Regions from separate parts of the Aquitalea pelogenes genome, predicted to be linked through region 2. Evidence: predicted binding sites of a transcription regulator. Region 2 holds the regulator's gene; each other region holds the start of a gene.
The links. The regulator sigma-54, encoded in region 2, starts transcription at its own class of promoters, with help from an activator protein. The targets are predictions, from matches to a motif close to CTGGCACGCTTCATGCTT.
Positions count from the first base shown of each region.

Region 1 (9,661 bases), on a different contig from region 2:
AAACAGGCGCTCTCTGACCTGGAAAAGCGCAATGGACTGGCCGGCTTAAGCGAAGGACTGACTGACAATCCGCTGCCGGACGCCTTTGTGGTTACCCCTAAGACGCTGGAACCGCACGAACTGGAAATGCTGCAAAAAGAGCTGTCCGGCCTGCCCATGGTGGAGACCGCCCAGTTTGATGCCCGCTGGGCCAAGCGCCTGTACGGCATGGTGGAAATGGGCAAGCAACTGACCTGGTTTTTGGGTGCTGCGCTGGGCATCGCACTGGTGCTGGTAACCTACAATGCGGTGCGGATGCAGATTCTGGCACGGCGTGACGAAATTGAAGTGGCCAAGCTGATTGGCGCACCGGACAGCTTCATCCGCCGACCCTTCATGTATCACGCCATGTGGCAGGGTTTGCTGGCCGGACTGGCTGCCTGGGGGCTGACCAGCTGGCTGGTGGTGACGGCCAACCCGGCCATTCACGAGTTTGCCCAGCTTTATAACGAAGCCGTCTCGCTGCGTGGCCTGACGCCGGTGGAGCTGGCCGTGGTACTGGCCGTTTCTGCCGTGCTGGCCATGCTGGGTGCCCGCCTGGCGTCCGACCATCACCTGCGCCAGATACAACCTCGTTAACAATCCTCCCCTTCCCGCCACGGCCGGTTTTCACTTAAGGTGACAACTGGCCGTCCCTGATGAATACCCGCTAGCGACTTGAAAAAAGCTATCGGCATCATAGAAAAATTCATTGACGGTGGAACCTTTGCTTGCTAGCACTCTCTATATGCGAGTGCTAAGATAGCACTACCCAAGGAGGTAGTTACACTGATGACCACAACATTTGCCTTGCCCGTTCCGTCGTCCAGCGGCAGCCTGGAGCAATACATCCAGGCGGTGAACAGTGTTCCCATGCTGACCCCCGAACAGGAAACAGAACTGGCCACCCGCTTCCAGGAAGAAAACGACCTGGATGCCGCTCGCCAGATGGTTCTGTCGCACCTGCGTGTCGTCGTATCCATTTCCCGTGGTTATGCCGGTTACGGCTTGCCACAAGCCGACCTGATCCAGGAAGGCAATATCGGCCTGATGAAAGCGGTAAAACGCTTCGAGCCCGGCCGCGGTGTTCGCCTGTTTTCCTTTGCCGTGCACTGGATCAAGGCCGAAATCCACGAATTCATCCTGCGTAACTGGCGTCTGGTGCGCATTGCTACCACCAAGCCACAACGCAAGCTGTTCTTCAACCTGCGCAGCATGAAAAGCAGCTTCTCTGCCCTGAGTGAGCAGGAAGCGCAGCAGATTGCCGAAGACCTTGGCGTGAAGCCGGAAGAAGTACGTGAAATGGAAACCCGCATGAGCGGGCAGGATATCGCGCTGATGGCCGATGACGGTGATGACGAGTCGTATGCACCGATAGACTGGCTGGCTGATGCCCACCATGAGCCGACCCGCGCACTGGAACGCAAGGCTTTCGATCACCTGCAGACCGAAGGCATCGAATATGCGCTGTCCACTCTGGATGCCCGTAGCCGCCGCATTGTGGAAGCCCGCTGGCTGGCAGACGATGGCGGTTCCACCTTGCACGAACTGGCTGCCGAGTTTGGTGTTTCGGCCGAACGCATTCGCCAGATCGAAGCCAAGGCGCTGGGGAAAATGAAGGCCGCACTGAGTGAAGGTGTGGTGATCGACGACTAAGCCGTCACCCGCCATAACAAAAAGCCCGCGCCAAACGACGCGGGCTTTTTCATTTTCTTCACTGTTTTACCGTCTGAGTGATACAAGCGCCACCTTACGGGCGGCGGTTTGCAGCAACACTCACTCCCCTTCCCCACCCCGGTACTTGGCTGGCAGCTTGTCAAAGACGCGTTGCGCCTCGGCACGCAGGCCTTGCCATTCGGGCACATCCTCATCAATACCATCGAGATAATCCTTGGCATAGGTCGGGAAGGATGCCAGTGCCGTGGCCACGGTTTTGCGCGCCTCATCCTGCTTACCCGCCAGTGCCAGCATCTGCGCCTTTTTCATCATCACATCCGGATAGGGGCGGAAAGCAGTCAGGCGTTCTTCCCACTGCAATTTCTGCGTCAGGTTGCTGCGATCCGCAGTCAGATAATCATCCAGCGTGCTAAGGGCGTGATAGGCAAACAGCGGATGCTCATCCATGATCTGCGCCAGACGCTGCTGGCGCTTGGCATCGCGTGCCGGGTTATCCGTCTGGGTATACAAGCCCACCAGCTCGTTGTAAGTGGACCAGGTGACAATCGACAGATAGCCCACATACACCATACCCAGCAGCCAGGCTGAGCGCACCAGCAAGCCGGCACGCGCAGTCCGTGCCGGTGCCATCGAAGCAAACACCACCAGCATGGCGAGGAAATACAGATACCACAGCGGGTATTCCAGCATGCTGTGAATCAGCGTCACCGCCATGCAACCCAGGGCCAGCATGCCTTCGGCTTCGGCACGCTCGCTGAAGAATGGCCATACCACCCAGACAAAGCCGACTACCACGGCCAGGGTGATGGGCAGGCCCATTTCCGCCAGCAATTGCAAAATGAGGTTATGGCAATTGGTGAACAGGCCGCTATTGAAGCCAGCACTGGCAAACTGCGGCAGCGGCTGCAAACGTACGCTTTCCGCTGCATATTGCGACCAACCCACCCCCCACAACGGGTGGGTTTTGAAGGTCATCCAGGCCTTGGTCATTTCGGCAATACGGCGCGAACCCATGTCATCCCCATTAGCCGCCAGCCGCTCCACGCCGGAGGCATTGGTCACATTGGCATGGGTAAACAGCGAAATCAGGTGATTGACCAAAGGCAAGGCAAACTGCGCGGCGAAGATCACCACACAGGCCAGCAACATCGCCCACATCAGGCGGCGCGACTCCTGGCTACGCATGCGCCAGTGCCATACAAAGCCAAGCATGGTCAGTGCCAGCAGATACAACAGCGTGGTACGCGATGCAGCATAAGCCAGCATCAGGCCGAACCAGACCACCAGCAAGGCCAGCCAGCCACGCGCCATGCGGTCCACCGCAAACAGGTATACCCCGCTCACCACCGACCACATCAGATAATGCGCGTACTGATTGCGCTGGCCGATATGGCCAAAAATATTGGTAGTGGGGTGCGCACTGTCATAAAACAGGCCCAGCGTGTGGGCAAGGCCGGTCAGCTGTGCGAGGCCAATCAGCGACTGCACCAAACCACCCACAATCACTGCCCGCGCCAGCCAGATGGCAAAGTCACGCGGCCCGAATGTCTGCTGCAGGCTGTAGGACAGCCCCGCCAGCAAGGCCACCACCAGCCAGGCCAGTGCGGTGGCATAGGTCATGCCGGGAAACAGGGCCTGCACCAGCTGCGGCTGCACACCCCACAGCAGTGCGAGCAACAAACACCACCAGCTGGCGCGTGGTACACGTTCAAACAAAGTTGCCGACGGTAGCAGGAATACGGCGGAAGCCAGCATCAACCACACCACATTCATCTCGCCAAACCATTGCGGTAGCGGGACAAAATGAATGCGGGATGCAAAGGGCAGGATGGCAATCAGGCAAAACGCCAGCAAGGCCATGCGGCGGGAGATCGTCGGAAAGGACATGATGAAATAGGGGAGCCGAAAGCAAAACAAGGAGGATACCGCATGTCTGACAGGAAGACACCGCCAGCCTGGGCCGACGGTGCCTGTGGACGATCAGAACAGCGCTTTGCGGGTGACGGGGGCGGCGACGGTCATGACGGCGGCAATTCTGCTATTGGTAGTTACAGCCTGGGGATTGCCATAAGCAACTACCGCTTTTCTGGTCATCTCTCTGATCATTAGCAAGGATTGCTCTTTCCTGGAGTCAAGATCTGACAGGAATGCAGGAAGCATGTCTGGAAAATTAGCAATGGCGAGCACCATTACACTTCTGGCTTTTTGTGGTTGATTATTCAGCGAATACAAAATTGCCAACTTGAATAAAAGTTGGGGATATGGCATAGAGTATGACATCTCCTCAAAGAGTTTAATTTTGTAATCAATCTGACTACTGGTTGGTAATAAATAATTGGACAATACCAATTGAGCTTCCGGCCTCCAGAGTGGATTTTTTTCAATTTCCTGCAGACGAACAACTCTGCGAATATTTTCCGCAATACTTGGCACCGGCATATTATAACCAACCAATTCATAAAATACCGTTCTACCAAAATAGAAATTCATAAAACAGCATGCAGCAACAGCCAAAGAGATCACAGAGCAAAACATCTTGCTCATATCTAGTCTATAGGAGGCAACTGGTGAAAATGCACAAATCGTGTACAACATAGCCAAAAATGGCCAGTACCACAAAGGATACTCCAACATGCTATGCCCAAGAATAATACCTGCAATACAAATCAAAAAAAGATTCTCTACATTCTGCTTTCCTTTAGAAAAATAGGGAAACAGACAAAACGCAAGACCGAACACAACAACCACCGCACCAAATATACCAGTTTCAGCCAACAACTGAAAAACCAGATTATGGCAATTTGTAAACAACCAACTTTCAGGATATTTTGGATAGCCTGAAAATGCCTCCATTTGAACACTGTAATGGGCAAAATTTCCTAAACCGACGCCAAAGAGAGGATGGGAAAGAAAAATATCCCATGCTTTCGCCCATTCAACTCGTCGTCGCGCACCAAGATCGGCGGCAAGAATCCGGTCAGCACCACTCTGGGCATGAATTGGCAGTCCAATAGAGTTAAGAATCAAATCAATTTGATTACTGAATATTTGAATCAATGAAAACAAGATTACAGACAAAACCAAACCAACAACCATCTTTTTTACATAAAGCTCCTCACTCGAGCGCCGCATCCAATACCACCCCAACAAGCAGATAATAAGATTATAGCCAAAGGGAAGACGAGAACCACACCAAGCGATCAAAACTTCAATCGAGAATACAGATCCAACAAAAAACAAAAACCTCAACTTTCCCTTCGCATACAAATAGCAGGCAGCAACCACTCCCCATCCAAGAAAATTTGCATAGTGGTTTCTTTGTCCGATATTGCCAAATATATTTCCTGTTCTATTATTCACATCATACGTAACAAATCCATTTAAATACTTGGCAAAGTCAATCACCTGAGAAAACCCCAGCAAAACTTGCACCAAGGCTGCAATAAAAATCATTGCAGATAAAAAATCAAGAAAAATAATTCTTTTTTCTTGAACAGACAAATCACCCAAACTGACAAAAAAGAAAAATAGCAAAAACAGCAATGCCGCAGGAACAACAAGGTCAGCAGAATGGGATAAGATCAGCGCAATAACAAAGATCAACACCACTATACTAATTCGAGAAAGTCGATAGCCACACCCATTCAACACACATACAACCAAAGCCAGACCAAGCGAAAAAATTCCTAACGCGGTGAAATACCAGTCCGCCAGAGGAGCAAATCTTAAAAAGTTAAAAAAGGGCAATAAAATAGCCAGTCCAAGAAAAAAAACAACAACCCTGTCACTTCTCCAAGACATTCGTCACCCCAATGAAAAAAGGGTGCTATATTTAGCACCCTTTAAATATTAAAATTTAATTAACGGCAGTTAGCAGGCAAGTACTTGGAATCAATATTAACTGCAGCGCAAGTCCAAGTCACACCACCGCTAGCCAGAGTACCAGTCAGAGAGAATTGGTCTTTGTTGGGACCAACGGTACCGCCAATAGAGTCATTCATCCAGACAGTGATAACACCATTTGAACCGCTGGTATTGTAAGATACCCCACTTACGTTTTTAGTACTAGAAGAAGTGAAGTAGGTAGAACCAGAGGCTTGAGAAGGAAAACTACCGTTGGTAATAGCTGATTCAGAAATCGCTGTTTTAGCTGCATCTGCCATCGACAAACCTTCAGAAACCTTTGCACGAACGGTGTAGTCCTGATAGGCCGGAATAGCAATTGCAGCCAGAATACCGATGATCGCAACTACAATCATCAATTCAATCAGAGTAAAACCCTGTTGGATTTGCTTTTTCATAGAAATCTCCTTAAGAACTAGCGACATGAAGACGGTAAGTATTTCACATTCTGGCCACTTCCAGAACATGTCCAACTTATAGAATTACTACTGGTCACACTTGATGTCAAAATAACCTGAATACCGGATGCAATGGCACTGGGAAATGAAACAGTTATAACACCCGCACCACCACTTGCCGTTACTTGCAAATTGCTTACATATGTACCGGAAACTATTGACGGGATACCAGCACTCGCATTACTACTTGGCCATGTATTATTCGAAAAATAATACTCACTAACTGTAGTTTTCGCAAAATCGGCGAAAGACACACCCTCAGCAACTTTTGCTCTGATTGTATAGTCCTGATACGCCGGTATCGCAATCGCAGCCAGAATGCCGATGATGGCTACCACTATCATCAGTTCAATCAAGGTAAAACCGTTATTGCGTCGCATGCCCCTCTCCGTGGTATGCACGGGCTACATAATGCAGAAAGCGTGCCAGGTGGCTGCGCGCCGTGTTTTCAGGGCGTGACGCCATCACTCACCCTGCATAGGCTGTCAGCATGTGACGTTTTTTGTCAGTTCCGGCTGCCGGGACTGGCTGTGTTAGCATCCTGCCATTCCCGCATACAGGAGCCCTCATGAGCAACCAGGACTGGCTGAACCGCAGCCGCGACAGCGTCTGGCACCCTTGCACCCAGATGAAACGCCACGAAACCCTGCCCATCATCCCCATTGCCAAAGCCGAAGGGGTATGGCTGGAGGATTTCGACGGCAATCGTTACCTGGATGCCGTGAGTTCCTGGTGGGTGAACCTGTTCGGTCATGGCCATCCGCGTATCAAGCAGGCCATCAGGCAGCAACTGGATGAGGTGGAACATGTGATCCTGGCCGGTTTCACCCACAGGCCGGTGATCGAACTGTCCGAGCGCCTGTCGGCGCTGACCGGGCTTGGCCATGTGTTCTATGCCTCGGATGGTGCCAGCGCCACCGAAATTGCCCTGAAGATGAGCTTTCATTACTGGAAGAACATCGGCCAGCCGGAGAAGTGCCGTTTCATCAGCCTGGATAACAGCTACCACGGTGAAACCGCCGGTGCGCTGGCCGTCACCGATGTTCCACTGTTCTCCGCCACCTATGCGCCGCTGCTCAAACCTGGCGTGCGGGTGCCATCGCCGGATGCAAGACTGGCACGACAAGGGCAGAGCGCTGAAGATGTCGCGATGACGGCGATTCGCTCGCTGGAAAATGTGCTGACAAAGAAGGCTGGCGAAATGGCGGCCATCATTGTGGAACCGCTGGTACAGGGTGCGGCCGGCATGGCCATGTACCACCCGGTCTACCTGACAGAACTGCGCCGCCTGTGCGATCAGTACCAGGTACACCTGATTGCCGATGAAATTGCCGTTGGCTTTGGCCGCACCGGCACGCTGTTTGCCTGCGAGCAGGCCGGTATCAAACCGGACTTTCTCTGCCTGTCCAAAGGCATTACCGGTGGCTTCCTGCCCCTGTCCTGTGTACTGAGCACCGACACCATCTATCAGGCGTTTTATCACGATGATGTCACCCGCGGCTTTTTGCACTCCCACAGCTACACCGGCAATGCCCTGGCTTGCAGCGCCGCCCTGGCGGTGCTGGACATTTTTGCCGACGAAGACATCATTGCGCGCAACCGCGAACTGGCCGCCACCTTTACCGACATTCTGGCACCGCTGGCTGAACGGGCGGATGTGCGTCACTTCCGCCATACCGGCATGATCTGGGCGTTTGATGTAGAAAGCCCGCGCGCCGACTTTGCACAAGCGTTTTTCTCGGCCATGCTGAAACTGGGCTGTCTGGTCAGACCGATCGGCAAGACGGTGTACTTCATGCCGCCTTATGTCATGCAGCCCGCGGAAATGATGCAGCTGTTCCAGGCCACCAGCACCGTACTGGATGCCCTGCATCAAGAAAACACGATTTTGACCGGGCCGGTCACCGCGTTGCCGTGAGGATTACCTTGCCTAGGCGGGCTTGATTCAAATAGCATGAGCGATACAAGGAATGGCAGATCAACCATCCATATGGTTTGTCATTCCGCCAGAACTCATTCCCTTACCCGCCTAGCCACAGGATGCACGATGCAGCTTGCCTTGCCCGCTCTGGATATGGACCCGAGATTGGTAGACACCAACCCTGACAGCGTTGCCAGCTGGGTAGAACGCTTGCCCTACACCGACCTGCATGAATGCGGCCGCCAGATGCTGGATGCCTTGCGCAATCTCAGCCGTACCCCGATGGAAGTGGCCAACCGCCACAAGCTGCTGCTGCAATACCTGAAAGGGCTGGACCGCTACTACCCGGCGCTGGAAAGTGAAATCATCCAGACCGATCTGACCTCGGCACCGCGCACCCGCCAGCTGGCCATGCTGGGCGCAGCCCTGTTCGAAGCCATTTTCATTGCCTTCAAACGCACGCTGAGCGAGCGGCTGGCCAAACGTGGCCTGCTGGAACGGGAGCAGCAGCGCATCGAACTGCTGTTGTACACCATGATGTCGGCACGCCAGTTGCTGAGCATCTGCTGCCAGAGCTACAGCCCGCCACCGGCACACTTCTGGTACGACTGCCACCAGCTGTTCAGCTTTGCCCTGGCGCGCGGCTGGCAGGACAAGCATCTGGAAAACGACGATTCACCGGCCACCATTTACCGCCAGATCCTGCTGTTGGGGCTGACCTCCACCAACCGGCTGTCCATGCCGGAATTACTGGTGGCCAAGCAGTTGATCATGGATCTGGCCCATCAAACCGGTCTGGTTCCGGTTGAGGCAATCCAGGGCCAGGCCCATGGCTATCTGGTGGATGCCAGCCGTGACGAACCGCCGCGCTTTCTGCGTATCCAGGCGGAAACCCTGGAAGCGGGATGTTATCTGCTGGACCTGGTACCGGCCATTACCGTGCTGAATCACAGCATCGAGCAATTGACCAAGGTACAGAACACCAGCAGCAACCCCAGCCAGACTTACGATGAGCTGCACCTGCTGCAATCGCTGGCTGCCGAATGGCAGCAACCGCGCCGCCGCCGACACCAGCGCCTGCCGATCCAGGAAGTAATCGAACTGATTTCCACCGTGCCGGCCATCTGGTATCGCAGCAACGGCATGAGCTGGGTGCAGGCCGGCAACGAAGAAGCCGCACCGCCCCCCACCACCCGCGCACCGCCGCCGCCCAGCCTGTTTGTGGTGGTGAACCAGAGTGCCACCGGCTTTCTGCTGCGCGGCCAGCCACGCGGCCAGACCCTGCGCGCTGGCGAAGCTGTGTTGCTGACTCATCCGGGCAAACCTGACAGCGCCCAGTTGTGCATGGTGTGCTGGGTATCCTTGCTGCCGGATGGGGTAGATGTGGAATGCGGGGTGGAAATCATCGCGGCCAAACCCGAAGCCGTCATGGTGATTCCCACCATTACCCATCCCAGCGACACCCCGCAATTTGCCCTGCGCCTCCCGGCCATTGCCAGCCTGCGCCGTCCGGCCCTGCTGTTGATGCAAGGCCGCCCGTTCAGCCGGCTGCGCGAATTCCGCCTGTGGGATGACAAGGGTGACATGCTGGTACGCTCCTCCAGGCTGGACAAGCAATCCCCCCACTTCCAGCTGATGGAATTTCGCGATAGCGACCACTTCTGAGCCACGCCCAGGCTGTCCG
Region 1 covers NZ_JAYSDA010000032.1:26,025-35,685, reverse strand. The annotation lists gene ftsX (permease-like cell division protein FtsX) at 1-618, shown strand, start outside; gene rpoH (RNA polymerase sigma factor RpoH) at 811-1,674, shown strand; gene ACE3SE_RS19395 (PglL family O-oligosaccharyltransferase) at 1,795-3,582, opposite strand; gene ACE3SE_RS19390 (PglL family O-oligosaccharyltransferase) at 3,676-5,496, opposite strand; gene ACE3SE_RS19385 (pilin) at 5,556-5,996, opposite strand; gene ACE3SE_RS19380 (pilin) at 6,014-6,436, opposite strand; gene ACE3SE_RS19375 (adenosylmethionine--8-amino-7-oxononanoate transaminase) at 6,625-7,974, shown strand; gene ACE3SE_RS19370 (hypothetical protein) at 8,104-9,642, shown strand.
Region 1: a site for sigma-54 is predicted at 6,468-6,485, ahead of ACE3SE_RS19380 (pilin). Genes of this name have one in related genera too.

Region 2 (9,661 bases):
AACAGGTACTGTTCGACAAGAAAGTCACGCTGATCCAGCCGGCCACCGCCACACAACAGGAAACCCGCGTAGTCAGCAGCAATATGCGCATTGACACCGTCAAGCACATTGCCCGCGCCGACACCCTCACGCACTTCTACTATGGCAAGTCCAGCGGCAGTGCCGTGGGCTTCATTTACGAGCAGCAGGCTGGTCAGTTACAGCTGCTGTCCAACGCAAAGGCCACTTATGAAAAATAACTGCCGCCGCTTCATCCGGCTGGCCTGGCTGGCCCTCGGCCTGTGCGCCATCCAGACCGCCCATGCCGAAAAGGCCGACCGGGACAAGCCCATCGAAATCAGTGCCGACCGGGGCAACCTCGACCAGCTCAAGGGCGTCACGGTATGGCAAGGCAATGTCGTCATCATCCAGGGCACACTCAAGCTCAATGCCGACCGCGCCACGGTCACCCAGGACAAACAGGGTAACCAGACCATGCAGGCCACCGGACGCCAGGTCAACTTCCGCCAGAAAATGGACGGCAAGAACGAATGGATCGAAGGCCAGGCCAACCAGCTGGACTACAACACCGTCACCCACGTTGCCGTGCTCACCGGCAATGCCCGCGTCAAGCGCGGCAGTGACCTGGTCATCGGCAATGTCATTACCTACAACACCGAAACCGAAATGTATGAAGTCAGCAGCGGTGCCAGCAGCAACGGCGGCCGCGTGACTGCCATCATCCAGCCCAGGCCCAGAGACAACAGCCCTGCCAAGAAAACTGACGGAAGCACTCCATGAGCGGCCCCAGCATCCTGAAAGTGGAGCGCCTGAAAAAGCGCTTCAAAAAACGTACGGTGGTAAAGGACGTCGCCCTGCAGATCCAGAGCGGGGAAGTGGTCGGCCTGCTTGGTCCCAACGGTGCCGGCAAGACCACCAGCTTTTACATGATCGTCGGACTGATCGGTGCCGATGAAGGCGAAATCACGCTGGATGGCAACAGTATCACCCACCTGCCCATTCATCAGCGCGCCCGCCTGGGGCTAGGCTATTTGCCGCAGGAAGCTTCCATTTTCCGCAAGATGACAGTGGAAGAAAACATCACGGCGGTGCTGGAAATTGCCGGTTACAAGGGCGACAAACTGGAGCAGGAACTCAGCCTGTTGCTCGACGACCTCAATATCGCCCACCTGCGCGAAAGCAATGCGCTGGCACTGTCCGGTGGCGAGCGCCGCCGGGTGGAAATTGCCCGCGTACTGGCCACCCGCCCGCGCTTCATCCTGCTGGACGAACCGTTTGCCGGTGTAGACCCGATTGCCGTCATCGACATCCAGAAAATCATCACCTTCCTGCAACAGCGTGGCATTGGCGTATTGATTACCGACCACAATGTGCGTGAAACCCTGCGCATCTGCGATCGCGCCTACATCATCAGTGATGGTTCGGTACTGGCTTCCGGCGAGCCGGAAGAACTGGTCAACAACGAGAAAGTGCGCCAGGTTTACCTGGGCGAGCACTTCCACCTGTAAGCCATGAAACAGTCACTACAGCTGCGGGTCTCCCAGCAACTCACCCTCACGCCGCAACTGCAACAGTCCATCAAGCTGTTGCAGCTGTCCACGCTCGACCTGCAGGCAGAAGTCGAACGCTTCTTGCTGGACAACCCCATGCTGGAACGCGGCGATGAGCCGCCCTCGCATGACAGCAGCCCGGCAGAAACGCCGGCTGCCCAGGAAGAATCCACCAGCACGGCGTCGGACAGCAGCGATGGTGACAACAGCCAGGACGCCAGCAATGGCGAACTCACCGACTGGGGCAGTGGCAGCCGCCGCAACGACGGGGACGATGAATTTGACCCCATGCTCAACGTACCCTGCCCGGTCAGCCTGCGCGAACACCTGCTGGCGCAGCTGGGTGAACTGACCCTGCCCACCCGCGACCAGGCCATTGTCCAGCTGCTGATCGAAGAACTGGACGACAACGGTTTCCTGACTACCGATCTGGAAGAACTGGCCAGCAACCTGCCGCTGGAACTGGAACTGGAAACCGATGAACTGATGGTCGGGCTGCGCCTGTTACAGCAATTCGACCCTCCCGGCATTGCCGCGCGTAACCTGGCCGAGTCGCTTGGCCTGCAACTGGCCCGTTTGCCCGCCAACGAGCCCGGCCATGCACTGGCACGCCAGATTGTGGCCGAGCACCTGACGCTGCTGGGCAACCGCGACTACACCCGGCTGAAGCGCATTCTGGGCGTGGATGACGAAGCCATCCGCCAGGCACAGCAACTGATCGCCCGGCTGACCCCTCACCCGGCGTCCGGTTTCGGCGGCGAAGACGTGCACTATGTCATCCCGGATGTGACCGTGCGCAAACGGCGTGGTCACTGGGTAGCCGAACTCAATAACGGCGCGGTACCGCGCTTGCGCGTCAACCAGCTGTATGCCCAGATGCTGTCGGAAAACCGCGCTGGCGCAGGCGAACTGACTGGCCGACTGCAAGAAGCAAAATGGCTGGTCAAGAACATCCAGCAACGATTTGACACCATTCTGAAAGTGTCAGAAGCTATAGTCGAAAGACAGCAAGCGTTCTTTGAACACGGTGAAGTCGCCATGCGGCCGCTTATCCTGCGGGACATCGCAGACGAACTTGGCCTGCATGAATCGACCGTATCACGCGTCACCACGCAGAAATACCTGCTTTGCCCTCGTGGTCTGTTCGAGCTGAAGTATTTCTTTGGCAGTGCACTGGAAACCGACAGCGGCGGCGAATGCTCGGCAACGGCCATCAAGGCGCATATCCGCCGCATGATAGACGGTGAAAACCCGGCCAAGCCACTTTCGGACAGCGCCATTGCCGACGAACTGGGCAAGCAAGGGATTCAGGTTGCAAGACGCACCGTTGCGAAGTATCGTGAAGCTATGCAGATACCGCCGGTCAATCTGCGCAAGGCATTGTGATTCACGCCTTGAAGTATATCCGCTCGCCCGGCCGACCCGACCGGGCAGTCAACACAAGAAGGAGTTAGGGTATGAACCTCAAAGTAACCGGTCTCCACCTCGAAGTAACCCCGGCCATCCGCGAATTCGTGGAAACCAAGCTGGAACGCATCACCCGCCATGTCGATCACGTGATTGACGTTGCTGTCACCCTGTCGGTAGACAAGCTGGTGCACAAGGCGGAAGTGAATGTTCACCTCTCCGGCAAGGATATCCATGTAGAGGCCACCGACTCCGACATGTACGCTGCCATCGACGCGCTGATGGACAAGCTCGATCGCCAAGTACTCAAGCACAAGGAAAAACAAAGCGAACACCGTGCAACAAGCCCACAGGTTCAACAGGAAGCCAGCTTGTAAACATTAAGTATTCGATGCGGGAACCCGGCGGGTTCCCGTTTTTATTTGCTCGGAGCCTTTTTCATTTTGATGAAGGCAACGTAGAATTGGCCAGTTTCTGTAGCCGCGTGCAACCATTCCTATGAGCCTGATTGGCAAAATCCTGACACAGGATCACATCCTCCCGGACCTGGATGTCGCCAGCAAGAAGCGCGTCTTCGAGCAGGTGGGCCTCCTTATCGAAAACACCCACGGCATCGCCCGCAGTGAAATTTTCGACTGCTTGTTTGCCCGGGAAAAACTGGGCTCTACCGGCCTTGGCCAAGGGGTGGCCATTCCGCATGGCCGTGCCAGAGGGCTCAAGGAAGCGGCGGGCGTGTTCATTCGCCTGAAGAACCCGATTCCTTTCGATGCGCCGGATGGCAAGCCGGTACAAAGCCTGTTTGTCCTGCTGGTGCCGGAACAGGCAACCGACCTGCACTTGCAGGTACTCTCGGAACTGGCACAGCTGTTCTCCAGCAAACAGCTGCGTGAACAACTGCTCAGCGCAAGCTCGCGTGCCGATCTGTACCAGCTGCTCACCGGATGGAATACCAACCATGCCTAGCATTACCGTGCGCCGGTTGTATCAGGACAACCAGCAAAAGCTCAACCTGACCTGGGTTGCAGGAACCGGCGGCGCGGACAGCCCCATCGGCAACGACGAACAACGCCCCACCCTGGCCCTGGTCGGCCACCTGAATTTCATTCACCCCAACCGGGTGCAAGTGCTGGGTCTGGCCGAGGTGGACTACCTCAACCGGCTGGAACAATCCGCCGCCAAGACCGCGCTGGACCAACTGTTCCACAAAACCATGTCGGTGGTGATGGTGGCCAATGGCCAGCCAGTGCCCAAACTGCTGCGCGACTACTGCCACACCCACAATGTGCCGCTGATGAGCACGCCGCTGGAAAGCCCCTACCTGATGGATGTGCTGCGCATCTATCTGGCGCGCGCACTGGCGGTTTCCACCGTGTTGCATGGCGTGTTTCTGGATGTACTGGAAATCGGCGTGCTGATCATGGGCGATTCGGCCATGGGCAAGAGCGAACTGGCACTGGAGCTGATTTCCCGTGGTCACGGCATGGTGGCCGATGATGCGGTGGAACTGTACCGCATCGGCCCGGAAACCCTGGAAGGCCGTTGCCCGCCGCTGCTGCGCGATTTTCTGGAAGTGCGCGGCCTGGGCATCCTGAATATCCGTACCATTTTTGGCGAAACCGCCGTGCGGCCCAAAAAGGTGCTAAAACTGATTATTCACCTGGTCAAGGCCAACGACCAGGCGATGCAAGCCTTGGACCGGCTGAATATCCAGTCGGAAACCCAGGACATCATTGGCGTGACGGTGCGCAAGGTAGTGCTGCCGGTGGCGGCGGGTCGCAACCTTGCGGTGCTGGTTGAAGCGGCTGTGCGCAACTACATCCTGCAACTGCGCGGCATCGACAGTACCCGAGAGTTCATCGAACGCCATACCAACTTCCTCAGAGATCAGGAAAATGCGCCTGATATTGATTAGCGGCCTGTCCGGTTCCGGTAAATCCATCGCCCTGCGCGCACTGGAGGACTCCGGCTTTTACTGTGTGGACAACCTGCCAGCCACCATGCTGCATGAAGCCATGTCGCTTTATGCCGATTATGGCTACCAGCAGATTGCCATCAGCGTGGACACCCGCTCCAGCCCTTCGCTGGGCGCACTGCCTGCCGAGGTGGACAAGCTGCGTCAGCAAGGCGTGGATGTACGCTTGCTGTTTCTCGAGGCCAAGCCGGAAACCCTGGTCAAGCGCTTTTCCGAAACCCGCCGCCGGCACCCGCTGTCGGGTAGCGGCTCCACGGTGGAGGAATGTATCCAGCTGGAGCAGGAACTGCTGGCCAGCGTGCAGGAAATGGGTATTCGCATAGACACCAGCGAGTTGTCTGCCAATGCCTTGAAAACGGCCATCAAGCAACTGGTGGAAGCAGACAGCAGCCGGCTCACCATCATTTTCGAATCCTTCGGCTTCAAGCATGGCGTACCGCTGAACGCCGACTTCGTGTTTGACGTCCGCTGCCTGCCCAATCCCTATTACGACCTGGCTTTGCGCCCGTTTACCGGTCGCGACCAACCCATCATCGACTTCTTTGCAGGGCAACCGCTGGTCGCCCAGATGGCCGAAGATATCCGCTGCATGATTCTGAAATGGTTGCCGGAATTCAGCCGGGAAAACCGCAGCTATCTCACCGTGGCCATCGGCTGTACCGGTGGTCAGCATCGCTCTGTCTTTATTGCCGAACAACTGGCCAAGGCCTTTCCGGCCGAACAGGTCCTGTTGCGACATCGCCAGTTGTTTCGCGAATCCTGACCGGTCACCTGCCCGGCTCGCAGCATCCCGCTGCGCCGGCAGGCAGGACCGCCACTGGAAACAAGATGCAAACACCCCAAACCGTTACCGTTGCCCTTACCGGAGCCTCCGGCCTGCCCTATGGCCTGCGGCTGATCGACACCCTGATTGGTGCAGGCGTCCGCGTATGGGTACTTTATTCCCAGGCAGCACAAATCGTAGCCAAGCAGGAGATGGACCTGCAACTCCCCTCCCGCCCTGCCGAATTTGCCCAATGGTTGCAACAACGCACAGCTGCCGCAGAAGGACAGCTGGCGGTATTTGGCCGTGAAGAATGGTTTGCTCCGGTCGCCTCCGGCTCCAACCCGGCCGACGCCATGGTGGTCTGTCCCTGCTCCATGGGCACCCTGGCCGCCATTGCACAAGGCATGAGCGACAACCTGATTGAACGGGCTGCCGATGTCAGCATCAAGGAAGGGCGCAAGCTGATTCTGGTACCACGGGAAACACCATTCTCCGTCATTCACCTGGAAAACATGCTCAAGCTGGCGCGGCTTGGAGTGGTGATCCTGCCACCGTCACCAGGCTTTTATACGCACCCGTCCACCATCGAAGACATGGTGGACTTTGTGGTCGCGCGAATACTGGACCAGCTACGCGTTCCCAATAGCCTGATGCCCCGCTGGGGAGAACCCGGCAAGGAGTAAGCATGCACAATGCAGCCCTGTGGAGCCTGGAGGACTTGCGTCAGCTGGAAGTGGTCACCGCACAGCGTGGCATCCAGCTGATGCAGCAGGCCGCGCAAGCCACGGTCGATTGGGTGGAGCAGCATGTCGCGCAAGGTGCGCGCATTCTGGTAGCTGCCGGTCCGGGCAATAACGGCGGCGATGCCTTGGTGGCAGCAGTACTACTGATGCAGCAAGGTTATCAGGTGGATGTGCTGCTGCCACAGCCACCGCTCAGTACAGAAGCCCGTGAGGCACTCCAGACCCTGCGCCAGGCTGGCGGCCTGCCGCTACAGCAGTTGAGTACTGATTACCCTCCGCCTGCCCTGCTGATTGATGGTCTGTTTGGCATTGGTCTGAACCGGCCGCTGGATGACTTCTGGTGCCAGCTCATCAAGCAGCTGAACCAGCTGTCCTGCCCCACACTGGCACTGGATTGCCCCAGTGGCCTGAATGCCTATACCGGCCAGGCTCCTTCAGCCTGCATCAAGGCCAGCCACACGCTGACCTTCCTGTGCCACAAACCAGGTTTGTTTTATGCCGCCGGTGCCAACCATGCAGGACAAGTGGAATGTGCACCGCTGGACTATCCCGCAGAACTACAACCAGTGGCTGCCGGTTATTTGAACCGGCAGGATGCCCGCATGCTGCGACGAGAACCGGATAGCCATAAAGGCAGCCACGGCACGGTCAGCATTGTGGGAGGCTGCCCCGGCATGAGCGGTGCCGTGTTGCTGGCCGGACGCGCCGCACTGGCCGGAGGCGCGGGCAAGGTCCATGTGCTGAGCCTGGATCCACGACTGGTCGTCGATACTGCCTTTCCCGAATTGATGCTGCATGGCGACGCCCAGCCTGCCAAGCAGCCAGCTTGTGATGTCCTGGCAGTGGGCCCCGGCCTCGGGCAAAGCGTGCAAGCTGTGCAGTGGCTGCAACAATCGCTGGGCAGCCCGCTGCCGCTGGTGCTGGATGCGGATGCCCTCAATCTGCTGGCAGCCGATACCGGTTTGCAAAAACATCTGCGCCAGCGAAAGGCCGCCACCATCATCACGCCGCATCCGGCAGAAGCTGCCCGTCTGCTGGACTGTACCACTGTGGATATTCAGGCAAACCGGCTACAGGCCGCACAACAACTGGCCGCTACACTCAATGCAGTTGTGGTGCTCAAGGGGGCGGGCAGCCTGATATGCGCGCCCAGACAGCCCTATTACCTGAATACCAGCGGCGGCCCGGCACTGGCAGTCGCCGGACAGGGTGATGTCCTGACCGGCCTGATTGCCGCCTTATTGGCGCAGGGTATGAGCGCACTGGCAGCCAGCTGCCTTGCGGTCCGGGTTCATGGCCTGGCCGGGGACCAGTATCAACAGGAAGCTGGCGGCCCCATTGGCCTTACCGCATCGGCTACTGCCTTGCGCTGCAGCGCCATCCTTAATCGATTAAGCAGTTAAAGCACCGTCCACGATCGCGATTCGGAGCGCTATCTCTCCACACACAAAGTCGATTAATGACATAGTCATTATAAAATTTATAAATTATTCTTTTTTTATAGAAAAGTACCGTTCTCTGTGCTGTACACGGCTAGGTAGAATGGAGCCATTCCGTGATGGGAGATTTTCCTTGCAGCAACAGAAGAAAGCATATTTGTTCGGGCTGAGCGCCGTATTGGCATGGTCTACCGTGGCAACCGCCTTCAAGATCAGCCTGGCCCATTTGTCTCCGGCACAACTGGTTTTGTATGCAAGCATTGCCTCCACCCTTTGCCTGTTGGGAATTTTGCTAGCCCAGGGCAGGCTTGGCAGCCTGTGGCCTGCATTACGACAACACTGGCGCCATTCCTTAGTACTGGGTGCGGTTAACCCGCTGATTTACTACCTGATCCTGTTTCAGGCCTATGCGCTGCTGCCGGCACAAGAGGCCCAGGCCATCAATTACACCTGGGCGCTCACCATGACGCTGCTCTCGGTCCCCTTGCTCAAGCACAAACTCAGCCTGCACGACGCCCTGGCTGCCATCATTTGCTATCTGGGCGTGCTGGTGATTGGCACCCACGGTCAGTTGCTGAGCCTGCATTTTTCCAGCTTGCGCGGCGTGGGCTTCGCTCTGGCTTCCACTTTGCTGTGGGCGGCCTACTGGATCTTCAATGCCCGTGACAAGCGCGAACCGGTGCTGGGACTGACGCTCAATTTCTTGATGTCACTCCCCTTGGCCCTGCTGTATTGCGCACTCACCGGCCAGCTGACTCCCGTTGCCTGGCAGGGACTGGCCGGAGCTGCGTATGTCGGTGCGCTGGAAATGGGCTTCACTTTTGTCTTGTGGCTCAGTGCGATGAAACTGACCTCCAGCACGGCCAAGATCGCCAACCTGATTTTCCTGTCACCGCTGTTATCGCTGGTGCTGATCCACTTTGTCATCGGGGAAGCCATCCTGCCATCCACACTGCTTGGTCTGGGGCTGATTCTCGGTGGTCTGCTGCTGCAAAAGCTGCAACGCAGCCAAGCCAGTTGTGCGGTACAGGCACAGTAGACCATCAGGCACAGGCTGGATATTGCTGGTCAGCACCGCGGATTACACACCTTCTTCTGCACAAAAGTGGTGCCATTTACCACCGGAATCCATGGAACTGACGTTTCCCTGACAGATTGAAGTGACATCCTCATGCAAGCAGTGACACCATGCATGACAGGCAAAAGTGGCATTTCAGTTCAAGACTTCCTAGGATTAAGCAGGCCTAAAGGGATAATAAAAGTAATGAACAGTATCAAATCCAAGCTCAGGCTCTGGCTGATGATAGGGGTGACGGTAGTGGTGGCCATTACCGGCTTGATGACGTACCAGCAAAACCGTAGCCAGGACGAAGAAGACTATCAGGCACAGCGCGCCTCACTGCAGGCACGGCTGGCACTGGCCTTGCCGCATGGTGTGTGGCAAATGGATGATGCCTACACCAGGCTGACACTGGATGCCGAACTGGGCTGGAGCTCCGTACTGGCCATCCGCATCACGGGTGATGCCGGACTGAACATCGGCCGGATCCGCAATAATGACACGGCCTCTCTGCGGGATATGGCACCTGCAGAAAAACCGGTTGCCGACGACACGCTGACCATTCCCATCATCTATCAGAACCGTGAAAAGCTGGGTGTGGCGACCATCTATCTGTCACGTAGCCAACTGGCCCATCGCCAGACCATGCACTTGCTGGAAATCCTGCTGGAAATCCTGGTGCTGGATGGCCTGATTTTCATTGTGATGACGTATAACCTGAACC
Region 2 covers NZ_JAYSDA010000009.1:54,571-64,231, forward strand. The annotation lists gene lptC (LPS export ABC transporter periplasmic protein LptC) at 1-239, shown strand, start outside; gene lptA (lipopolysaccharide transport periplasmic protein LptA) at 229-780, shown strand; gene lptB (LPS export ABC transporter ATP-binding protein) at 777-1,508, shown strand; gene ACE3SE_RS09420 (RNA polymerase factor sigma-54) at 1,512-2,936, shown strand; gene hpf (ribosome hibernation-promoting factor, HPF/YfiA family) at 3,008-3,334, shown strand; gene ptsN (PTS IIA-like nitrogen regulatory protein PtsN) at 3,456-3,920, shown strand; gene hprK (HPr(Ser) kinase/phosphatase) at 3,913-4,869, shown strand; gene rapZ (RNase adapter RapZ) at 4,850-5,692, shown strand; gene ACE3SE_RS09445 (flavin prenyltransferase UbiX) at 5,758-6,378, shown strand; gene ACE3SE_RS09450 (NAD(P)H-hydrate dehydratase) at 6,381-7,841, shown strand; gene ACE3SE_RS09455 (DMT family transporter) at 7,981-8,916, shown strand; gene ACE3SE_RS09460 (sensor histidine kinase) at 9,142-9,661, shown strand, end outside.

Region 3 (9,661 bases), on a different contig from region 2:
GGTGGAGAAACTGCTGGCCGCCTGCGCCAGGGTGTTGATGGGTCGCAGCATGGCACGGGCAAACACCACCGCCAGCATGATGGCAATCACGCTGAAAGCCAGCACCATGTGGATGATGCGCTGCCCAAGTGGTGCCGCACCGGCCACCGCGGTATCCAGCGGCTGCACCAGGCCGGTGACGATGAAGTCGTCTCGATTGCCACGGCCAAGCGGATGGCGGACAAAGGCCATCACCTGTCCGGCGGCTTGTTGCGGGTCGTCCAGGCCGCTGAGCGCCAGCTGGTTTTGCTTGCGTTCGAACAAGGCTTTGGTGGCGGCAAAACTGTCCTGCATCAGCACCCGCCGTCCCTTGTCAAAACCGAAGGTCTGCGCCGGGTCCGGGTGAACCAGAAAATCCCCCCAGCGATTGGCCAGATACAGTTGGTAATCCTTGGGCAAATCACTGCGCAACTGGCCCAGCAAGCGTTCTAGGTCCAGATTGATTACCAGCAGGCCGCCGGGCTGGCCATCACTGCGTGGCAAGGGGGTAGCTACCATCAGGCCGGGCCGGCCTTCGGCATCGTGGGAGGAGCGCTCGTGATTGACTTCGATCGAGGATTGGTAAATTTGCCCGGCCGGCAGCGCCAGGGTTTCAAACACATAGGGAAAGTGGCCTTTTTCCTGCAAATCGCCACCATCCACCCGCGCTGTCAGCCCGGACCTGGAGTCGACCCGTACCAGTTCAAGCCCATTGTCCGCCGCGCCGATCAGCCGCACCTGCAGGTATTCCGGATGCAGGGCCAGCATGGCAGCGAAGGCCTGCGCCAGTTCATCCCGCGCCCGCCTGGCTTCACTGCCATTGCGCTGGTTGATCACCACCTGCACCTGCACCAGCCGTGACAGCAGCAAGGTATCGTCTGCGGCTTCATCCTCCCATTGCACCATGCGCCGGTTCACCGCGCGCGCGGCGGTCAGCAAGTCGCTTTGCGTTGCCGACACCAGCATGGCGCGATTGGCGGTATAGGCGTAGTAGCCGGTAATGCCGGAGGACAGGATGCCGAAAATGGCCAGCAGCAAGGCGAGTTTGAGCAAGAGACCGGAGCGCATGATTCAGAAGCTCCCCGGCAAGTCGCCAGAATAGATTTTTTGCCACAGCGCTTCACGCCGGTTGGCATTTTCCACCGGCTGCAGCCACAACACGCGCGCACCGGACGGCAGGTCGGCACTGGCACTGAGTGTATTGGCCAGCCCCTGTCTGGTGGGCAGAAGCGCGCTGACCGAGGGCTCCAGCATGTAGTTGATCCATTGCTGGGCCAATTGCGGCTGGCGTGCTGCGCGCGTCATCGCCCAGCAGTCCAGCCAGGCCAGCACGCCCTCGCGCGGAATGGCATAGCCGACATCGGCCCCGGCCTGGCGCAGCGAGTTGAGCTGCTGGGTGCCGTAATTGCCGAACATCACCGCCACCTTGTGGCGGATGAACAGTTCGGTGGCTTCTTCGGGCAGGTTGTAATAAGTCAGTACATTACGCCGCAGGTCGATCAGCCGCTTCACCATGGCGGCCTGTTGTGCAGTATCCAGCTGGAAGGGCTGGGCAATGCCGCTGGCCAGCGCGGCAAAGGAAAAATTGTGCGGCCCGCTGTTGAAGTCCAGCACCTTGTGACGATAGCGCGGGTCCCACAGCACGTTCATGGAGTCCGGCGGACGGGCAAATTGCCGCTTGTCGTAAATGATGCCCATGGTGGAATAGGTATAGGGCACGGCATACAGCTTCCCCTGCTGCTGCAGGCCGGGAATGCTGGCCCGGTCGCGAAAGCGTGGCAGCTGGCGTTGCAGATTGGGAATCAGGGACGGGTTCAGTGGCAATAACAGCCCGGCAGCATGGTAGCGCTGCATTTCGGCGGTATTGGCGGCAACCACATCAAAACGTGGTCCGCCTGCGGCGTGCATGCGGGCCCATAGTGCCTCGTCGGAATCGACAAAGGTCACTTCGACGCTGACCTGATAGCGCCGTTCAAAGTCATGCACCACATCCGGGTCGGCGTAACCCGGCCAGGCCAACACGCGCAGCACGTCCTTGGCCATGACCAACTGGCAGCACAACAGGCAGCCAATCACCCCCGCAAGCAGGCGTATTGCTCTTGATGTCACGTTTACTGTTCTTCTTTTTCAAGCCACCGTTTGAATGTAGCTGTTTGTAAGCATTTCTACTTGTTTTTTTCACTCATTCATTCTGCTTTGACAAGCTTTCCCGATAGCGCGCCGCCTGCTGCAACAACCAGTCGGCAAAAGCCCGGTGTGGCGGCGATTGCTGGCGGTCCGGCGGGCAGACCAGGTAATAGGCATTGTCACTGGGCAAGGAAATATCACAAGGGGTGAGCAGATTGCCACTGCTGATTTCCTGCTGCACCAGAAAGCGTGGCACCAGTGCCACGCCCATGCCGGCACGGGCTGCTTCCACCAGCATGGAAAACAGCTCGTAGCGCGCCCCTACCATAGCCTGCGGATTATCCACCCCTGCCGTTACAAACCAACGTTGCCAGGCCTCATGCCGGGCCGACAAATGCAACAAGGGGTATTGGGCGATTTGCGCAGCCGGTACCGCGGCCCCGCACACCAGCTGCGGGCTGCAGACCGGAATCATTTCTTCGCCAAACAGCCAGCTGGCCTCGGCACCGGGCCACACCCCATTGCCAAAGTGGATGCAGGCGTCAAAACCGGTATCGGTGAAGATGAAAGGGTCGGAACGGGTGGTGATGTTGACGGTGATATGCGGATGCGCCTGATTGAACAGTGGCAGCCGCGGAATCAGCCAGCGGGTGGCAAAGGTGGGTACAGCCGCCAGCTCGATCACTCCCTCCGCCCCCTGATGCGCCATCAAGGCCAGGGTATGGCGCTCCAGCCGCTCCAGACAGTCACGTACCCCTCGCGCATAGGCGCGGCCGGCTTCGGTCAGGCTGATCCGGCGCTTGATGCGATGAAACAGGGCCACGCCCAGCATGTCTTCCAGCTGGGCAATCTGCTTGCACACGGCACTCTGGGTGAGCGACAGCTCTTCTGCCGCACGGGTGAAACTCTGGTGGCGCGCCGCACTCTCCAGCGCCTGCAAGGCCTCGATACCGGGTAAACGTTTACGCATACATTCTTCCATTCACTCACAATGTGTGGAATTTATATCGTTTGCGAGCGCCACAGCGACACAGGCAAAGTAGCTGGCAGTGATTGTATTTAACCCGGCACTGCTTGTCGTGACCATTCACCCGCCACCTTACTTGATGCATGAAAGTTGGTGCATGAATGGAAGGATACGGCCAGCAGGCATCAGGAGCCTGCATGTCTTTGCACAAGAAAAGAATCGTGATTGTCGGTGGTGGCGCCGGTGGTCTGGTGCTGGCCAGCCGTCTGGGGCGGCTGGCACGGCGTTCGGCCCAACTGGACATCACGCTGGTGGATGCTTCCCGCAGCCATATCTGGAAACCGCTACTGCATGAAATTGCCGCCGGCAGCATGAACCCGCACCGCGAGGCACTGGATTACCTGGCGCAGGCCAAACGTGACGGCTTCCGCTTTTGCCTGGGTCGCATGACCGGGCTGAACCGTCAGCAACAGACCATACAACTGGCCGCCACTGCAGATGAACAGGGCCGCCCGCTGATTCCGGCGCGTACCCTGCCCTACGACATTCTGGTGATGGCAATCGGCAGCACCACCAACGACTTTGCCACCCCCGGCGTGGCCGAACACGCCATCTGCCTGAACACCCCGGCAGAGGCCAGCCGTTTTCATCAGCAACTGGTCAATGCCTGCATTCGCGCCAGTTTGCAAAACGGGCCGCTGCGCGCCGGGCAATTGCACGTCACCATCATCGGTGCCGGGGCCACCGGGGTGGAACTGGCGGCCGAACTGCGCAACACCACGCGCGAACTGGTGGCGCATGGGCGGGAAAACATCAATCCGGACCGCGACATCCGGCTGACCCTGATCGAAGCCGGGCCACGCATCCTGCCGGCACTGCCGGACTCGGTGGTCGCCCGGGCACACCGTCAGCTGGAGAATCTGCAAGTGGAGGTGCTGACCGGTGACAGGGTCAGCGCCGTCGACGCCAATGCCGTCCACACCGCCAGTGGCCGTAACATTGCGTCGGAACTGGTGGTATGGGCGGCCGGGGTACAGGCACCGGCCATGCTGGCCGGGCTGGATGGTCTGGCCAGCAACCGGCTCAATCAGTTGCTGGTACGCCCCACGCTGCAAACCACGCTGGATGACAAGATCTACGCGCTGGGCGATTGCGCCGCCTGCCCCGATGGCAGCGGCTGGGTACCACCACGGGCGCAGGCAGCCAGTCAGCAGGCCGAGCTGCTGTATCACAACATCCGCTGCCAGCTGGCTGGCAAGCCGCTGCAGGACTTCCGCTATCGCGACCTGGGTTCGCTGATTTCGCTGGGCCGCTACAGCACGGTAGGCAGCCTGATGAGCAGCCTGTCGCGCCGCAGCCTGTTTGTGCACGGCCAGTTTGCCCGGCTGATGTATTTGTCCTTGTACCACCGCCACCAGCTCACCCTGTTTGGCTGGCTGCCCACCGTGCTCACTGCTGCGGCCCGCTTGCTGCAACGACGCACGCAGCCATTGGTCAAGCTGCATTAGCGCGATGCACGCAGGCTGACGCGCCGGGCACGGCGCACCAAAGCGTTGCACAAACACGCACAAATACACCACTTTGGTGCATATGCACCGTTTTTGCGCCGAAAGAATCCTGACCGTCATTCACCAATAAAGCGCCGGTTTCCGCCATTTTCGTGCATGCCATGACCAAATTGGTGCAAACCGGCGCCAGCTGGCATTCGCCTTGCTTTACACAGTCCCACAACAGCCGATAACAACGGGACTCGCCATGCCAACTGCCAACGCGCCATCAGACGTACTGTTCCTGCTCCTCGGGGCCATCATGATTCTGGCCATGCACGCCGGTTTTGCCTTTCTGGAACTGGGCACCGTGCGCAAGAAAAACCAGGTGAATGCCCTGGTGAAGATTCTGACCGACTTTGCCGTCTCCGCCATTGCCTACTTCTTTGTCGGTTACACCGTGGCCTACGGGGTCAACTTCCTAGGTGATGCCCGCCATATCGCCGATCACCATGGTTATGAGCTGGTGAAGTTCTTCTTCCTGCTGACCTTTGCCGCTGCCATTCCGGCCATTGTGTCCGGCGGCATTGCCGAACGTGCCAAGTTCCACCCGCAGTCGGCCGCCACCTTTTTGCTGGTGGGACTGGTGTATCCCTTTTTCGAGGGCATTGCCTGGAACAACCACTATGGCGTGCAAGACTGGCTGAGCCACAGCTTTGGCCAGCCCTTCCATGACTTTGCCGGTTCGGTGGTGGTGCATGCGGTAGGTGGCTGGATTGGCCTGGCTGCCGTGCTGAATCTGGGTGCGCGCCGTGGCCGCTACAGCAAGGAAGGCCGCATCTCCGCGCATCCGCCCTCTTCCATTCCGTTTCTGGCGCTGGGCGCATGGATCCTGATTGTCGGCTGGTTCGGCTTCAATGTGATGAGCGCGCAACGTCTGGATGGTATTTCCGGCCTGGTGGCCATCAACTCGCTGATGGCCATGGTGGGCGGCACGCTCAGTGCCATGTGGGCCGGCAAGAACGACCCGGGCTTCATTCACAACGGCCCGCTGGCCGGGCTGGTGGCGGTGTGTGCAGGCTCTGACATCATGCATCCGCTGGGTGCGCTGGTGGTGGGCCTGGTGGCCGGTGGCATGTTTGTCTGGCTGTTCACCCAGACCCAGAACCGCTGGAAGATTGACGACGTGCTGGGGGTATGGCCGCTGCATGGCATCTGTGGTGCCTGGGGTGGCATTGCCGCCGGAATTTTCGGCCAGAGCGCGCTGGGCGGTCTGGGCGGCGTCAGCCTGCTGTCGCAGCTGCTGGGTACCGTGGCAGGCATTGCCGTCGGTTTTGGCGGTGGCTATGTGGTGTATGCGCTGCTGCGTAAATCCGTAGGCATCCGCCTGGATGAAGAAGAAGAATTCAACGGTGCCGACCTGACCATCCACCAGATCAGCGCCACGCCAGACCGCGAAACCACCTGGTAAGTCCTCTCCGGGCGGGCCTGGCCTGTAGTTCAGGTCCGGCCCGCTTGTCATAATCTTGATCATCCTCAGACTTTGGCCGGTTTTGTCCGATAAGAAGACACACAGCGTACGATGCCTCCGCTATGCTGACAGTCAGCAAGAATCGTGGATTGCACGCAGAAACATGAGTCCTTCTTTTTCCCTGAATGGCAGGCGTACCCTGCGTACCCGCCTTACCCTCGGCATGTTGCTGGCACTGGTGCTGACGCTCTGGCTGGCTACCTTGCTGATCAGCCACACCCTGCGCCAGCAGATGGAAAATACCATTTCGGCCCAGCAGCTTTCGGCCGTCTCGCTGGCCGCACACGAGGTGGACCGCTCGGTCAACGAGCGCATTCAGGCGCTGCACTCCCTCACCGTTCAGTTCAAGGACAAGCCACTCACCACTGCCGCCATCCAGCCCGAGCTGGAACGTCGCCCCATTTTGCTGATGATGTTCAACTGGGGCATCGTGGTGATGGACCTGCAGGGAAAGGTACAGGCCAGCATTCCGGAAAACCTGGGCCGACTTGGCCGCACCTACCAGCAGAACACCTTTTTCCGTCAGGCCTTGCAGCATGGCGGTCATTACATCACCGAACCGATTTACGGCCAGTTCACCGGCCAGCCGGTGGTCTCGATGCTGGAACCCATGCTGGACAGCCACGGCAAGATGATCGGCATGATCATGGGTGTGACCAATCTGGCACGACCCAACTTCCTGGATGCCATCAGCGACGCACGCTATGGTGCCACCGGCAATTTCTTCATTACCGCACCGACCAACCGGCGCTACATCATGTCGTCCGACAAGGAGCGCCTGCTCAAGTCCGGCCCGCCGCCAGGCATCAACCCGGTGTATGACCGCTATATCAACGGCTACGAGGGTTCCGGCATTGCGGTCAGCTCACGCGGCGTGCTGGAGCTGTCCTCCAGCGTGAAAATCAAATCCACCGGCTGGCTGATGCAGTCGGTCCTCCCTGCGGCAGAAGCCTTTGCCCCCATCCGCACCTTGCAACAGCAGTTGTTCGGCATGGCCTTGTGCCTCACCTTGCTGGCCGGCGGCATCAGCTGGTGGTGGCTGCGCCGCCAGTTACTGCCGCTGACCGAAGCCACCCGGCTGCTCAACCGGATGGGCGATGGCGAACTGCCCAAGCAGGCCTTGCCGGTCTGTCATCAGGATGAAGTGGGCTTGCTGGCCACATCGTTCAACAGCCTGCTAAGCCGGATACAGCGCGAAGAAGAACAGGCAGCCGAGCACGCTGCCAACCGCCTGCTGCGCAAGATCGTCTCGCGGATTCCCGGTGTGGTGTTCCAGTACCGGCTGTTTGCCGATGGCCACGGTTGCTTCCCGTTTGCCAGTGAAGCGTTTTACGACATCTACGGCATCCCTCCGGAAGCGGTGCGCCAGTGTGCCGACCCGATTCGTGAAATGGTACACCCCGACGACTACGCGCATTTCATGGCGGCCTTGCAGGATTCGGCCCGCACGCTGACACAATGGCGCATTGAATACCGCATCTGCATGCCGGACGGCAGCATCAAATGGCTGCTGGTGGATGCAATGCCGGAGGCGGAAGGCGATGTGGTGCTGTGGCACGGTTTTGTGATGGACATCACCCAGCACAAGGCCATGGAAGATGAACTGCGCATTGCCGCCACCAGCTTCCAGACCCAGGAAGGCATCATGGTGACCGACAGCCAGGGCATCATCCTGCGGGTCAACCCCTCCTTCTGCAAAATCACCGGCTACAGCAGCGAGGACGTGGTGGGCAAAACCCCGGCAGTACTCAGCTCGCACCGTCATCCTCCGGCTTTTTACCAGCAACTGTGGCAAGCCCTGCAGGAAGAGGGCGTGTGGCAGGGTGAAATCTGGAATGCACGCAAAAACGGGGACATCTACCCGGAATGGCTCACCATCACCGCCGTGGTGGACGGACAGGGTGCCACCAGCCATTTCGTCGCCATCTTCCAGGACATTACCGAACGCAAGGCGGCGGCAGACAAGATCCAGACGCTGGCCTTTTACGACCCGCTCACCCACCTGCCCAACCGCCGCCTGCTGCTGGAGCGCCTGCAACACGCACTGGAAAACGCAAGGCGCAAACAACAGTATGGTGCGCTGCTGTTCCTGGACCTGGACAACTTCAAGTCGCTGAACGACACCATGGGCCACGATATGGGTGACATCCTGCTGCAACAGGTGGCCGCCCGCCTGCTGGAGGGCCTGCGCATTGGTGACACCGTGGCCAGACTGGGCGGGGATGAATTCATCGTGATGCTGGAGAACCTGGGCGAGGAGCGCGAACAGGCGCTGCGCGAAGCGGAAACCGTGGGCCGCAAAATCCTGCTTTCCCTGCACCAGCCCTACAGCCTGAATGGCCATGCCTACCGCAGCAGCTCCAGTCTGGGGATTGCCTTGTTTGCGCGCGAACATGCCTGTAGCGAGGACATCCTGAAAGAAGCCGACCTGGCCATGTACCAGGCCAAGGCTGCCGGCCGCAATACCCTGCGCTTCTTCGACCCCTTGATGCAGGCGGAAATCAACAACCGCACCCGGCTGGAAGCCGAACTGCATCAGGCACTGGAACACGGCCAGTTCGAGCTTTACTTCCAGCCGCAGATCCACCATCAGCAGCCCTGCCGCAGCGTGGAAGCGCTGCTGCGCTGGCACAATCCGCAGCACGGCCTGATGCTGCCCGGTAGCTTCATCACGCTGGCCGAACAGAGCAACCTGATTCTGGCCATTGACCACTGGGTGTTGCAGCAGGCCTGCCAGCAGCTGGCGCAATGGGCCGGACAGCCGCATTTGTCTGCGCTGAGCATTGCCGTCAATGTGAGTGCCCGCCAGTTCCACCAGTCTGATTTTGTCGAACGGGTCAGCCAGTTGCTGAGCAACACCGGCGCCAACCCGGCCTTGCTGAAGCTGGAAATCACCGAAAGCCTGCTGCTGATGAAGCTGGATGACGCAGCCAGCAAGATGAACCAGCTGCGTTCCCTGGGCGTGACCTTTGCGCTGGATGACTTCGGTACCGGGTATTCGTCATTGTCCTATCTGAAAACCCTGCCGCTGGATCAGATCAAGATCGACCGCAGCTTTGTGCGCGACGTGCTGGACAACCCCAACGATGCCGCCATCTGCAAGGCCGTGATTGCACTGGGGCACAGCCTGGGGCTGACCGTGATTGCCGAGGGCGTGGAACAGGACAGCCAGTACCACTTCATGTTGCAACAGGGTTGCCAGGCACAGCAGGGTTACCTGTTCAGCCCTGCCCTGCCGGCAAGCGCACTGCATCACTGGCTGCAGCATGAGCAGCCCTGCAAGCCACTTGCCATGGTGTAAGTTAGTGGTCTTGACTCACACCGTCAGCAAGGGCCGCGGCGTCTGGCTGGCCAGCGCGAAGAAATCGGCAGCCGGCAAGGGCCGGCTGAACAGATAGCCCTGCATCTCCTGACAACCCTGTTCGCGCAGCAGGGCGTACTGCTCGGCGGTTTCCACCCCTTCGGCAATGGTCAGCAAGCCCAGATTGGCCGCCATGTCGATGATGGCCGCCACAATCGCCCGGTCTTCCG
Region 3 covers NZ_JAYSDA010000004.1:52,700-62,360, forward strand. The annotation lists gene ACE3SE_RS04725 (diguanylate cyclase domain-containing protein) at 1-1,086, opposite strand, end outside; gene ACE3SE_RS04730 (extracellular solute-binding protein) at 1,090-2,127, opposite strand; gene gcvA (transcriptional regulator GcvA) at 2,201-3,115, opposite strand; gene ACE3SE_RS04740 (NAD(P)/FAD-dependent oxidoreductase) at 3,310-4,620, shown strand; gene ACE3SE_RS04745 (ammonium transporter) at 4,868-6,070, shown strand; gene ACE3SE_RS04750 (bifunctional diguanylate cyclase/phosphodiesterase) at 6,234-9,431, shown strand; gene ACE3SE_RS04755 (putative bifunctional diguanylate cyclase/phosphodiesterase) at 9,447-9,661, opposite strand, start outside.
Region 3: a site for sigma-54 is predicted at 4,811-4,828, ahead of ACE3SE_RS04745 (ammonium transporter). Genes of this name have one in related genera too.